2 regions of the Bacillus cereus group sp. BfR-BA-01383 genome follow, and region 1 is predicted to be linked to the other one. Evidence: riboswitches for the same ligand, from Rfam matches in the RefSeq annotation. Region 1 holds a riboswitch; the other holds the start of a gene.

Region 1 (7,457 bases):
CAATAAACGGAACGATAACTCCGCCAAGCCCATAAATGAGTAAGTTTCTGCTAAGCAATGCATTAGAGCTCATCGGTTTATATGCAATACCTTTCATCGCTAACGGAATGAGTAACGGAATAATAACAGCATTAAATATTAGCGCTGATAAAATCGCTGAAAGCGGTGATGTTAATTTCATAATGTTTAAAGCTTCCATCTGCGGAATCGCAAGTGTAAACATCGCTGGAATGATTGCAAAATATTTCGCGATATCATTCGCAATACTAAACGTCGTTAACGCACCGCGCGTCATTAACAATTGCTTACCGATTCCTACAACTTCAATAATTTTTGTTGGGTTCGAGTCTAAATCAATCATATTTGCTGCTTCTTTCGCAGCTGTTGTCCCGCTATTCATCGCTAATCCAACGTCAGCCTGTGCTAATGCCGGAGCATCATTTGTACCATCACCTGTCATCGCTACAAGCTTCCCTTTATCTTGCTCTGCTTTAATAACCGCAATTTTATCTTCTGGTTTACACTCAGCAACGAATTCATCTACCCCTGCTTCTTTTGCAATCGTTGCTGCTGTTAACGGATTATCACCTGTACACATAACCGTTTTAATCCCCATTTGGCGCAATTGTTCAAAGCGTTCACACATACCAGGTTTTACTGTATCCTTTAAATAGATTAAACCGTAAATACGATCGTCTACTGCAACTACAAGTGGTGTTCCGCCCTCTTTTGAAATTAAATCTGCTTTTTGATTCACATCTTTCGGAATCGTTCCGCCTTGTGATTGAACCCATTCAATAACGGCACCGACAGCACCCTTTCTCACTTTCGTTCCGTCTTTTAAATCAACACCACTCATTCTCGTTTCTGCTTTAAACGGAACAAACTCACCTTTTTCTGCAAGTTCTCTATTATACGATATAGATTTCACTTGCACATACTCAATAACAGATCGCCCTTCTGGTGTTTCATCTAAAACAGAACTAATCGCAGCCCATTTTCCTACTTGCTCAATCGTTTCATTTCCTACAGGTAATAGCGTATGAGCCATTCGGTTACCGAAAGTAATCGTACCCGTTTTATCTAAAATAATTGTATTAATATCACCTGCAGCTTCTACTGCTTTACCTGACATTGCTAATACATTAAACTTCGTCACACGGTCCATCCCGGCAATACCAATCGCTGATAATAAACCACCAATTGTCGTTGGAATTAAACAAACTAACAACGCTACAAGTACAGCTGTATCAATTTGAAATCCTAAATAATTTGTAAAAATCGGTAACGTCACAACAACAATTAAGAAAATAAGCGTTAAACTCGTTAATACTGTATTTAAAGCAATTTCATTCGGCGTTTTTTGGCGGGCAGCTCCTTCTACTAAAGAAATCATTTTATCAATAAATGATTCACCAGGGTTACTCGTAATTACAATCGTAATCTCATCACTTACGACCATCGTTCCGCCTGTTACTGAGCAAAAATCACCGCCCGCTTCTTTTATTACAGGAGCTGATTCTCCTGTAATTGCAGATTCATCTACAGACGCTAACCCTTTAATAACTTCACCATCATTCGGAATCATTTCTCCTTGTTTTACAATAACAACGTCACCTTTTCTTAGATCAGTTGCTGGAACTTGAACAATGTCTCCATTTTCTTTTACAACATTTGCAAACACATCTTTCTTCGATTGTTTCAAAGAATCGGCTTGTGCTTTACCACGACCTTCAGCTAACGCTTCTGCAAAGTTAGCAAATAAAACTGTAAATAATAGAATGAGAGAAACTGTTATATTAAACCATCCTGGTACACTACTAGAACTACTTGGAAGAAAGGATAAAATTAACGTAATGATAAACCCAATTTCCACAACGAACATAATCGGATTCTTTATCATGACTTTCGGATTCAATTTCGCAAAGGATTGTTTCATCGCATGTTTTACGATATCACGATCCATCGTTTTCGCTTGTCTAACCTCATCTTCTACAACATGTATTTGTGACTGATTTACTTGTTTTTCTTTTACTACTACCGGTCTCATCATTTACCCTCCATTACTTCAATGTAAGAAATTCTGCAATTGGGCCAAGTACTAACATCGGGAAGAATGTTAACGCTCCAACAATTACAATCGTTCCGATGAAAATCCCTCCAAACAAACCATTATCTGTACGGAACGTTCCAACTGTTTCTGGTACAACCGTCTTCTCTTTCAATGAAGCTGCAACAGCTAGCATCGTAATCAAACTGAAATAGCGCCCTAAAAACATAACTAAACCAGTCGTAATATTCCAAAACGGTGTATTATCTGCTAATCCTTCAAATCCAGATCCGTTATTCGCAGCTGACGATGTGTATTCATATACAACTTGCGTTAAACCGTGAAAACCTGAATGAGAAATGGCATCTGTCCCTAAACTTGTTGAAAGAGCTAATGCCGAAAATCCTAAAATAAGCAATGGATGAAATAAAATCGTTACCGCAATTAATTTCATTTCCTTACCTTCAATCTTTTTACCTAAAAACTCTGGTGTCCTTCCAACCATTAACCCCGATATAAAGACTGCAATAATTGCATACATAATAATGTTAATAAAGCCCGCTCCAACACCGCCGTATACTGTATTCAACATCATATTTACAAGTGGAACTAAACCGCCAATTGGTGTTAGCGTATCATGCATCGTATTAACGGCCCCCGTTTCAGCAGCTGTCGTTACTGTTGCGTATAGTGAAGAAAATACTGTTCCAAATCGTACTTCTTTCCCTTCCGTACTTCCTTGTACATGTTCGATACCCATTCCATTTAAAGCTGGATTCCCATTTAATTCCGATGTAGTAATCGTTATAAACCCTAGTAAAAACACCATAAATAGTGAAACGAAAAGGATACGTCCTTGCTTTTTATTCCCTACCATTCGCCCGTACGTAAATGGAAGTGCTGTTGGTAATAACATCATAAGCATCATTTGCAAAATATTGCTCATTTGTCCTGGGTTTTCGAAAGGATGTGTAGAATTTGCCCCGAAAAATCCACCGCCGTTATTTCCAAGTTCCTTAATGGAAACGAATGATGCAACAGGCCCACGTAATATACTTTGCTTTGCACCTTCAATCGTATGTGCTGTAACTGCTCCGTCTAACGTTTGTGGTACACCAAGTGCAACAAATACTAACGCCGCAACAAACGCAATTGGGAGAAAAACTCTCGTTAACGCTCTCGTAAAATCAACGAAGAAGTTACCAAGTTCTTTTCCAGCGAGTCCTCTTATAAATGCCATAACAATCGCTAACGTCGTCGCTGGTGCTGCAAACATTAAAAACGTAATCCCAATTAATTGCGATAAATAAGATAAACCATTTTCACCGCTGTAATGCTGTAAGTTTGTATCAGCCATAAAACTAATTGCTGTATTAAAAGCGAGCGTAGGCTCCATTCCTTCAATGTGTGCTGGATTTAATGGCAATACACCTTGTAATCTAAAAATGAAATATACAACGACAATCATAAATCCATTTAATAAAACTAATGATAGTGCGTACTGTTTCCACGTTTGATTGTATGCTTTCACGCCCGTAATTTTAAAAATAAGTTTTTCAAAAGGCCCGAATACTTTATCTAGTGTTTTGCTACCTTGAAAGGCTTTCTCTAAATAAATCCCCGTCGGCTTTGCTACTAAAATAAACAAGAGCATTGTAATAACGACTGCAACCCAAATCATAATGAATGATTCCCCCTAATTAAAACTTCTCTGGATTTAATAATGCATATACTAAATACACCGTAATCGCTGCGACAATAACTGATAAGACAATCATCATGATTGCTTTCCTTCCTTCACAACTTTATCTGACCAACTTGCAAGACTCGCCATCGATGCAACTAATAGAATAAAAGTCCCGATCATTACAACATCTAACATAGCTATCCCTCACTTCATTTTTGTTAAAATTTACCATCTAGTTATCAAAAAAAGAACACTAAGCTCTACTTAGTGTTCTAAACGAACAACACAAAGTAAACCTCCTCTCTAAACGCTTACGAGGTTAGCTGTCGGATTCGGGCCTAAAGAGTAGCCCTACTTTCAAAATTGAAAGATTCACCCCAAGTGACGATGCACAAAATTGGTTCCCCCGCTCCATTTCTGGAACTCAGCGATTTTAGGTTTTTTTTGGAAATTTCATGAATGATTTATGAGAGTAAATATACTCCTCTCTATTTCACTTGTAAAGAGCTAAATTACCTAAAATAAGAAAATATTTTATCGTTTAAACGCTTACATTGAGTGTTATTAATATTTTTTCATCTGTTTTCTTGTCTTTTCTTTCTTTTTCGTAGAAATTATCTTTTTAATATGAAAAAGAAGAGCGAATGTATATAAGCGCCCACCTTAGGTCCACTTAACATTCGCTCTCTTTTTCTTTCAAGATTTATTCTCCTCGTAAAAAAGCACGTAAATTTCTCCCTCGAATATACACTTGTGTCAATTCGGCATGTAACTGCTCATATTCGGTAATATCCGCCTCTAAATACAAAACATCTTTTGATGGTAATATAATATATGGCCCTGGAAAAAGAGGATCAATCTGGATCAATTTTTCAACTCTCTCTATCGATACCGCCCAACGATTCGCTATATCTCCTAGTAACAACACCTTCATATTCACTCTCCTCCGCCCTATTCAAAAAATAAAAAAGAAATGTTATCACAATTCGTAAACACGACAAATTTAGCTCCAATCGTTTCATAGAGCCTCGCTGGATATCGTTTATTTCTTGTAACAACAGTAATAGGCGCTTGGAAAGAAAAGCGAATACGTTCTGCGAAGAAGCTAACTATTGGAAGCTCATCCCCTAGCAAAATCACCTTCTTAATCCGCTCACAAATACTAGTGAAGTCCTGCTCCTTATTACAGCTATAAGCTGATTCGAATCCATAATCCCTAACCTCAGCTGCTATCTTTTCATTTGCTGTAAAAATAATTAACTCATGCTGAAATGCTACGAGCTCTCTTAAACTCTTTATCTTGTTCTCTTCTCCAACACAAATAAGTGTTAGTTCCATGTACCTCATCCTCCTTAGCATAAAAGAACTCAAACGTAGATTGATATTCCCCTATACTAATCGGACCGATGAAGTGATGTATCCATCATGGCACCGTCCTCTCTCAAGACGCTTACGAAGTTAGCTGTCGGATTCGGACTTTGAGAGTAGCCCTACTTTCAAAATTGAAAGATTCACCCCTAGTGACACTGCACAAATTGGTTCCTCCGCTCCATACATTTGGACTCAGCGTATTACAAAAAATGTATTCTGGCTGATATATTACTCCTGTATTTTGAAAAAGTAAACAAAAAAAGCCAGTTATAAAACTGGCCTTTCCATTCTTTATGCTTGTGCCTTATTCAATTTATACGCAAAATGATTCGTCGGTCCATGACCACTGCCAATATTCAACGGCTCTTCAATTGCTATACTAATAAATTGTTTTGCCTCTTGAACCGCCTCCTCAATCGAGTACCCTTTCGCAAGTCCAGCTGTAACTGCTGAAGCAAATGTACAACCGCTTCCGTGCGTTTGTTTCGAAGGAATTCGCTCGCTTCTAAACTCAATAAACTCTTCTCCATCAAAGAGTAAATCAATTACTTCATTACCTTGATATTCTGCATGTCCGCCCTTCATAAGCACATATTTAGCACCTAATTCATGCAATACTTTCGCAGCCTTCTTACTATCTTCAACGTTATGAATCTCCATCCCAGTTAACACTTCTGCCTCTGGAACATTCGGTGTTACAACAGTTGCTACTGGTAATAAGTATTCTTTTAATGCCTCTACTGCTTCTTGTTGTAATAATGAAGCACCGCCCTTAGCAATCATAACAGGGTCTAGCACAATATTATTCCAGCCAAATTTCTTAATCTGCTCTGCCACAATTTGAATAATTTCACTGCTAAATAACATTCCTAGTTTCACAGCATCTGGTGTTAAATCCGTACCAATTGAATTCAGCTGTTCCGTAATACCTTCTAACGAAACAGGATATACCCCTTGCACACCAAGCGTGTTTTGAGCAGTAATTGCCGTAATAGCTGTCATTCCGTACACACCAAGCTCTTGGAATGTTTTTAAATCTGCTTGAATTCCAGCACCACCGCCGCTATCAGATCCTGCAATTGTTAAAGCTTTATTCACTTTCATCCCACTCATCCTTTTTTATCCAAAATAGCGATGATAAATTGTTTTCGCTTCACTTATATCTTTCGTTCCATGCACAAGTACACGGCCATCTTTGAACGCAACTAATCTCTTTTCTTCAACAGAAAATGATAGTAAATATGGATTTACATTCAAATCATTCACTCGATCATTCAGCAATTTTTTATATTGTTCAAAATCCAGTTCCTCTTTATGAGGTGGTCTAATTTGAACTGTATTTCTCCCGCATAACACGGCGGTCTTTGAAGTGTTTTCTTTACTTAAATACGGATATAGTGCATTCTCCCCGCACGAAGGACAGTTATGTTTACGAAGCTTTTGCACATTCATACATGAATATTCATTCTTCCATACATCAAACGACACAAGTCCATCTCGAAGCGATTCATAGTCTTCTACTAACAGTTTCAGAGCTTCCGTTACTTGATGAGAAACGACAAGAGATACAGCAGGCGATATAATACCCGCTGTATCACATGTCGCTCCGCCGAGCGGAATCGATTGTAATAAACAAGATAAACATGGCGTTTTACTAGGAAGAATTGTGTACGATAGGCCGTAACTTCCTACACATGCTCCGTAAATCCATGGAATAGAATGTTTTTGTGCTATATCATTCACAATAAAACGTGTTTCGAAATTATCAGTCGCATCAATGATTACATCAACATTTGTAACGAGTTCCTCTAGCTCTTCAGCTGTTACATCTTGAACGAGAGCTTCTACTCTTACTTCACTATTAATCTCGTCTAGACGTTTTTTTGCCGCCACAGCCTTCGGAAGATTATTCTCTACATCACTCTCTGCATACAATTGCTGCCTTTGTAAATTACTCCAATCTACATAATCGCGGTCAACAATTGTCACCTTACCAACACCAGCTCTTACAAACATCTCTGCATTTGCACTACCTAATGCACCCGCACCGATAATAAGTACATGCTTTTTTCCTAGCTTTTGTTGCCCCTCTTCTCCAATTGGAGAAAATAGTTCTTGGCGAGAATATCGATTATTCAACTACGCTCATTCCTTCTAAAGGGCTACTTGCTGTTGCACAACGCTTGCGTGCAATACGACCCGCTTCAAAACCTATGCGCCCTGCCTCAATACCTAATTTCATTGCGTATGCCATCTTAATAGGATCTTTCGCACCAGACACTGCTGTATTTAATAACACACCATCTGCTCCTAATTCCATCGCAAATGCTGCATCAGCTGGGCTACCAA
Region 2 (7,457 bases), on a different contig from region 1:
CTCTTCTCTGTCAAAAGCAACATATACAGCGATAACTTGATCTGCAGAAAGAGCCTTCGCATAGTTCAATGAATTTTCTACTACATGAGTCATGCCTGCTACAGGAACGACAATTACATTTCCCTCAATCGGAACAATCCGTTCACAAGTTTTTAAACTTAATTGATCGCCCACTGCATCATAATGCTTCTTAATTCGATGGAACAAGAAGATAATGACAGGTAAGAAAATAAGGATCGACCAAACTTGTGCGAATTTAGTTAAAAAGAACATACTCATTACGATAAAACTAATAACTGCACCCGTTAAATTAATCGATAATCGTAAAATCCATCCTTCAGGCTTTTCACGAAGCCACTTTAGTACCATTCCAGTTTGAGAAAGCGTAAATGGAATAAATACCCCTACCGCATATAGCGGAATCAAATGTTCTGTTTGCCCTTGGAAAGCTACAATTAAAATAATCGAAGAAATCCCTAGTATAATAATACCATTTGAATATCCCAGACGGTCTCCTCTAATTGTAAACATTCTCGGTATGAACTTATCTTTGGCAAGATTAACTGCTAATAATGGAAATGCAGAATATCCTGTATTAGCTGCAAGAATTAATATTAAAGCTGTTGTACCTTGTATGAAAAAGTACATAAAATTACGTCCAAATGTTTGTTCAGCGATTTGCGAAACAACTGTTACTTCTTTATTTGGAGTAATTCCGTAATAGTAAGCTAAAAAGACAATTCCTGAAAATAAAACGGCAAGTAATGCCCCCATCGCAAGCAATGTTTTTGCTGCATTGTTTGGTGCAGGATCTTTAAAGTTTGGAATTGCATTTGAAATTGCTTCAACACCTGTTAAAGCAGAGCTTCCTGAAGCAAATGCTCTTAACAGTAAAAACAAACTAATTCCCGCAACTGGCGTTCCAAGTGGCGCATGTAAAGTAGGTGAAACATGACCAGTTAAAATATTGTATATCCCTACACCAATTAATATAAATAACGCTAAAACGAATAAATAAACAGGATATGCTAAAATGGAAGCTGATTCAGTTACCCCTCTTAAATTTAAAATGGTAATTAGTATTACAAATATAATTGCAATAATTACATTATGTGCATGTAGGCTAGGAAAGGCAGATGTGAGCGCATCTGTACCTGCAGATACACTTACTGCGACCGTTAAAATATAATCTACTAATAAAGATCCACCAGCTATTAAGCCTGAATTCATCCCTAAATTTTCTTTTGATACAACATATGCTCCCCCGCCATGAGGGTAAGCAAAAATAATTTGTCGATAAGATAAAATAAGAGCTGTTAATAATACTAATACCCCAACAGCTATCGGAATAGAATACCAATAAGCTACCGCTCCAAGACCTGCTAGCGCAATTAAAATTTGCTCTGGACCGTAAGCAACTGATGATAAAGCGTCAGAAGATAAAATAGCTAGCGCTTTCGTTTTATTAAGCTTTTGTTCTCCTAACTCAGTTGATTTTAATGGTCTTCCAATTAAAAACCTTTTGATAGTTGAAACCACTGTTGTCCACTCTCCAATAATTTTGTACGAACTTTTCTGCTAGTTAGAGCAAGTAAAGTATTTCTTCAGAAAACAAAAAATGTCTACAAGCCATAACGAAATAAACTTGTAGACATTATTTTTTTTGTCGCACAAGCTCCACCTTCCTTCTCAATATAACGCTTACGAGGTTAGCTGTCGGATTCGGGCCTATGAGTAGCCCTACCTTTTTCAAGGATTCACCCCATTGGATTATGTATTAATCCATAAAAACGGGTCCCCCGTACCATGCGGTTTCAGCGATTTAGAAAATTGAAACTGTGGATTATAATACTCCTTTATTTTCAAAAAGTAAACAAAAATTTTCAAAAAGAAAATAATTAAAATGATTGCGTATAATCCACCGATAAATATACATAATGAATACTAAAAAATCCGCAAAGGAGACCCATATGTCTAAAGAAAAGAAGCCTATTTTTTCCGATTCATATTTAGATGCAGTAGCAAATGAAATTAATCAGTTATACGGTAAACGTGAACAGGAAATAAATTTGACAGATAGAACTAAAAGAAACAAATAATTTGTCATACAAAAACAAAAAAGATAGCAATACACTTATATATTGCTATCTTTTTTGTTTTTTCATACATCTAATTCAATTAAAGCCTTACCAAAGCTTATCTCTTCATACACCTTTAAATTTTGATATACAGCGCCTAATAATGGTGCTTCTATAGAAAATTGCTCTGCTACATCCAGTAAGTATCCTTGTAAGTGCTTCCCTTCAATAAACGAACCTTTTTCCATATCACGCTGCATCGATGACTTCATATCATACGAAATTTTATCGATCGTTTTCATATGTTCCTCAACAATATTTTCCTTTACTGGAGCTCCTAATGCCCTTATGATTTGTACAGATTCTTCAAATAAGTTTCGGATAAAACCACGACCACCTTCGCTTTCACGAATCGGACCAATTGGTGCACGCATTAATGTTGTCACACCCGACATTACAGTAATAAACAAATATTTATGCCACATATCCTGCGTAATATTTTCGCTAAAGACAAAACTAGATTTCGTACCTGTAAATGCTTTAGAAATGCGCTTTATTTTTTCTGAATCTTGAGACTTAATTTCTCCGAATACAAGTCTGTTGGCAGCACTAGTTTGTACAATTTCTCCTTGATCGTTTAACGTCGTCTCAATAAAGCATAAACCGCCAATTACTTTTTCCCCACCGAATTCCTTTTGTAATAGTGATACATGAGCGATGCCATTCAATAACGGGATTATAACTGTATTCTCACCTACAAATGGTTTCAAATCTGTTATTGCCTCGTTTAGGTGATACGCTTTTGTTGAGAATAAAATTACATCAAATGGAGAAGTAGTATCTTCTTTCGTTATCAATTTCGGTTGAAATGAAAAATCCCCGTTAACACTACGAATAATAAGTCCTTTTTCCTCTAATTGCTGTTTTCTTCTACTGCGGACGAGAAACGTAACATCCTCTCCTTTTTCTACTAATCGGCCACCAAAAAAGCCTCCCACGCCTCCAGCTCCTAATACTAAAATACGCATACTAATCCCCCTTCTCATAACATAATTATACTAGCTTTAGTATACATAATATTATACATGTCCCCTGTCAAATAAGTTGAATTTTCATTCTTAATCTAGTGAAAAAGAGAGGTTATTTTCAAGCTAATTTGGGCATGTTGTTTTTATAGCTTATATGGAAAGGAAACAATGTAAATGGAGGCAATACAAACAATCGAAGAAAAAGATGTAACAACAGCTATATTTCAATTTATATTCCCGTTCTCGTTTAAAACTGGATATGAACAAAATATGTTCCCTTTCTTACAAAAAAATGATTTTCATCCTTTCCGTCTCGACCATCTTGAAGATGAAAATACATATTACGGGAAGTTTAAAGTTTCACATCAAAATATGGAAGCATACTATCTTTCATTTACAAATAAAATTCTTTTTCCTCATTCAGAACATCAAAAAGGACTACAGCGCCATTCTAAAGATCTTAATTTAAATGGACACTTAACAACAAATCTTATCTCCGTCCCGTTCACAGTGCATTCAATCGATGTAACACTATGCCCTTATGAACTTGGATTCCTAACAATTCGAACTGAAGTTAATATTACTCCAAATATGACATTATCAGAAGCAATAGAATTCGCTGCACGATTCCGTGTACTTGAAACAAGAAATGAAAAGGATGAGAACATTTGCATAGAATGTAATGGAAAAAGATATTCACAAGTTGAAAAGTTCATTTTTGGTTATTTATTTAACGGTTTAACAGACTTCTTTGAGAAGAAAAGATTAAGAAGTTCATACTTTCAAACCTTCCCCTTCTTTGAAGATCAACGAATGTATGTACAAACGTTATTATCCGTAAACAAAGAGTCTGACCTTCATGTAGTTGATGTATACCGAGCTTCCAGTCTTTCCGGATTAACAGACGATGGTAAGCCATATATTAGTGCAAATAATGTTCCTTATATTCACGATTATTTAAGCAAACATTCTTATCAAAGATGGGCTCCTAACCGCTACTTTGTTATGGAAGAACATATTTTCACATGTGTAACTAATGAAGGTGAACAAGAAATCGCGAAACTTGCTAGTCAAATGTACGGGGAATTTTATTACGCTCTATTATTAAACTTATTTCATAAAGTTGTTTTATTAAAGATGGCAAACGCTTATGCTGAGCTAAATATTGAACAAGATACAAACGAGATAGAGAAGTTAATCTACTCTATTAATTCATTTACAGCAAATTACTTTTCTTTAGAATTAGTATCTCAATCACAAAGTGAGGATATTTTCTTCCGCTTAAGAAAACTTTTTAATATTGAAGTCTTATATGCGAACGCAAAACAAAATCTTGATAGTTTATTTAAATATCAAGAAAACGTTGCTTCCAAAAAAGATAGCCTTCTATTATTAATTTTAACGCTCTATTCTGTAGTAGGCCAAATGTTAGGTTTTACTATGATTGACCTTTTAAAGAATACCGATTCAAACAAAATATCATCACCTCTTGAATTTTTCGCTCTCTTAATAGCGCTTAGCGGTATAATTATTTCACTTATTTTAGGTGCGCAAGGTTTATATCAATGGGGTATACAGCATAGAAGAAGAAAAGCATGGGTAAAACAAACTGTGCTGTCTGCTGTGAAAGAGAAAGGGGACACTGAATAATAAAAAACAGATGGTAGCACGGTGCTACCATCTGTTTTTTATTATTCTTATTTTCCTGCTTCGATCTGCTCTAATGCAGCTGCTACTTGCTCTTCAGTTAATTCATGTTGTGCTACGTAGCGGTTACGTGGGCTTACACGACACTCATGAGAACATGCACGTAAATGTTTTGCTTCACTTTCTTCAGAACATAAAATTTTCTTGTTACATTCAGGGTTTGCACAGTTTACATAGCGCTCACATGGTTCACCTGTAAAGTGGTCTTTACCAACGATTACGTGCTCTTTTTGATTTACTGGTACAGCGATACGCTCATCAAATACGTAACATTGACCATCCCAAAGTTCACCCTGTACTTCTGGGTCTTTTCCGTATGTTACAATTCCGCCGTGAAGCTGACTTACATCTTCGTACCCTTCACGAACTAACCACCCAGAGAACTTCTCACAACGAATTCCGCCTGTACAGTACGTTAAAATCTTTTTACCTTCAAGTGTTTCTTTGTTTTCTCTAATCCAATCTGGTAATTCACGGAATGATTCAATATCTGGTTTAATTGCACCTTTGAAGTGACCTAAATCAAATTCATAATCATTTCGCGCATCAATGATAACTGTATCTTCTTGTTTCATTGCCTCATAAAAATCTTTTGGTTCTAAATACTTCCCAGTAATTTCTTTTGGGTTAATGTCGTCTTCTAGACGAAGTGTAACTAACTCTGGACGAGGACGTACGTGCATTTTCTTGAATGCATGCCCTTCTTCTTCATCTATTTTAAACACGATTCCATCAAAGCGTGGATCATTGTTCATTGCTTCCATGTATTTCTCAGTTTGTTCAACAGTTCCAGAACAAGTTCCGTTAATTCCTTCTGTTGCTACAAGAATTCTTCCTTTTAACTCAAGTGAATTACAAAATTCTAAATGCTCTGCAGCGAATTCTTCTGGGTTTTCAATTGTTGTGTACATGTAATATAGTAATACTCTATATGGTTTTGAAGTTGCCAATGTATTTCTACCACCTATCTAAATTTTAAAATCATGTATAAGTTAACGTTCATATCAAAACATATATAATAAGAAAATATATACAAAATTGTACTTAGCCTATTTTCTTCTATTTACAATTTTTTCTATAAGTTAACAGAAATAAAAACAAGATTACAGAACAAAACACTACGGTTGAGTTGTAATCCCAATATATTATATATCATACAATTTCATTTCCATCAATTAATATGCTGTAATACAGGCTGTATGTTCACATAAATTTCAAAAACAACCCTCTAATTTATTATCTTTTCCTTTATTCAGCGACCATAAACTCCCAAAATATTTTTGCATCATCACACCATTCATTGCACACAGTCATATAATTTGCATTAAGGAAACTTTTATGTTCAAATGAAATTACCACATAATATATCTAAATGTATTGAAATAATGAGTAAGAATAAATACAATAATTTCATCAAGTTAAGATTTCAAAGGGGAAAACTACTATGAATAAAGATATCACAAAAGATGAACAAGTCCCTTCTCAAAGTACAACAGTTCAATCCGCCCATTTAGCGTTAAGCGGACAAACAAAAGGGTTAAAAAGACTGTTACCATTCTTAGGACCTGCTTTTATCGCATCAGTTGCTTATATTGATCCCGGGAACTTCGCTACCAATATCGCGGCTGGGTCACAATATGGGTATTTATTACTTTGGGTAATACTCGCTTCTAATCTAATGGCCGTATTAATCCAAACTTTATCAGCTAAATTAGGAATCGCTACCGGGAGAAACCTTCCTGAAATAGCTCGCGAAAATTTCCCCAAACCAGTTTCCATCGGTTTATGGATACAAGGGGAACTCGTTATTATGGCTACAGATTTAGCTGAATTTATCGGAGCAGCACTCGGCTTATACTTACTGTTTGGAATTCCGATGTTACCAGCTGCTTTAATTACAGCGGTTGGATCATTTATTATTCTTGAATTTCAGCGCAGAGGGTTTCGTCCGTTAGAAGCTATCATTACAGGGATGATTTTTATCGTTGTTATCGCTTTTGGTGTCCAAGTTTTTTACGCAAAACCGGAATTAAGCCCTCTTCTTTCAGGACTATTTACTCCAAAATTCCAAGGTGTGGATAGCATCTTATTAGCAGCTGGAATTTTAGGGGCGACAGTAATGCCACACGCAATCTATTTACATTCCGCCTTAACGCAGCGCCGCGTAGTCGGAACAAATGATGAACAAAAGAAAAAGATTTTCCGTTTCGAATTCATTGATATTATTATTGCAATGGTTATCGCTGGAGCTATTAACGCAAGCATGTTAATTGTTGCGGCTGCACTATTCTTTAAAAACGGTCTACACGTTGAAGATTTAGATGTTGCGTTTAATCAATTTAGTAACTTAGTCGGTCCTGTATCCGCTGCTTTATTTGGAATCGGACTCTTATCAGCGGGATTATCTAGCTCTTCTGTCGGTACAATGTCAGGTGATATTATTATGCAAGGATTCATTCGCATGCATATCCCGTTATATTTACGACGATTTATAACAATGATTCCGCCTCTTGTTATTATCGCTTTAGGCGTAAACCCAACTTACGCTCTCGTAATGAGTCAAGTTGTTTTATCATTCGGTATTGCTTTTGCATTAGTACCGCTTATCATGTTCACAAGTAATAAAAAGATTATGGGGGCGCTT

What was found. Region 1 has a riboswitch for cyclic di-AMP ahead of MR065_RS25125 (SipW-dependent-type signal peptide-containing protein). Riboswitches for the same ligand answer to the same signal wherever they lie in the genome.
Positions count from the first base shown of each region.
Region 2: another riboswitch for cyclic di-AMP. It lies ahead of MR065_RS12875 (APC family permease); the one in region 1 lies ahead of MR065_RS25125 (SipW-dependent-type signal peptide-containing protein).

Region 1 is NZ_JAKUFP010000050.1:2,036-9,492, forward strand. Features, by position in the region: gene kdpB (potassium-transporting ATPase subunit KdpB) at 1-2,050, opposite strand, end outside; gene kdpA (potassium-transporting ATPase subunit KdpA) at 2,064-3,731, opposite strand; gene kdpF (K(+)-transporting ATPase subunit F) at 3,751-3,831, opposite strand; gene MR065_RS25125 (SipW-dependent-type signal peptide-containing protein) at 3,828-3,932, opposite strand; cyclic di-AMP (ydaO/yuaA leader) riboswitch at 4,032-4,177, opposite strand; gene MR065_RS25130 (hypothetical protein) at 4,441-4,671, opposite strand; gene MR065_RS25135 (hypothetical protein) at 4,689-5,075, opposite strand; cyclic di-AMP (ydaO/yuaA leader) riboswitch at 5,169-5,316, opposite strand; gene thiD (bifunctional hydroxymethylpyrimidine kinase/phosphomethylpyrimidine kinase) at 5,400-6,221, opposite strand; gene thiF (thiazole biosynthesis adenylyltransferase ThiF) at 6,228-7,247, opposite strand; gene thiG (thiazole synthase) at 7,240-7,457, opposite strand, start outside.
Region 2 is NZ_JAKUFP010000011.1:44,296-51,752, forward strand. Features, by position in the region: gene MR065_RS12875 (APC family permease) at 1-1,539, opposite strand, end outside; cyclic di-AMP (ydaO/yuaA leader) riboswitch at 1,684-1,830, opposite strand; gene MR065_RS27465 (hypothetical protein) at 1,971-2,099, shown strand; gene panE (2-dehydropantoate 2-reductase) at 2,162-3,106, opposite strand; gene MR065_RS12885 (hypothetical protein) at 3,281-4,756, shown strand; gene trhO (oxygen-dependent tRNA uridine(34) hydroxylase TrhO) at 4,804-5,763, opposite strand; gene MR065_RS12895 (Nramp family divalent metal transporter) at 6,258-7,457, shown strand, end outside.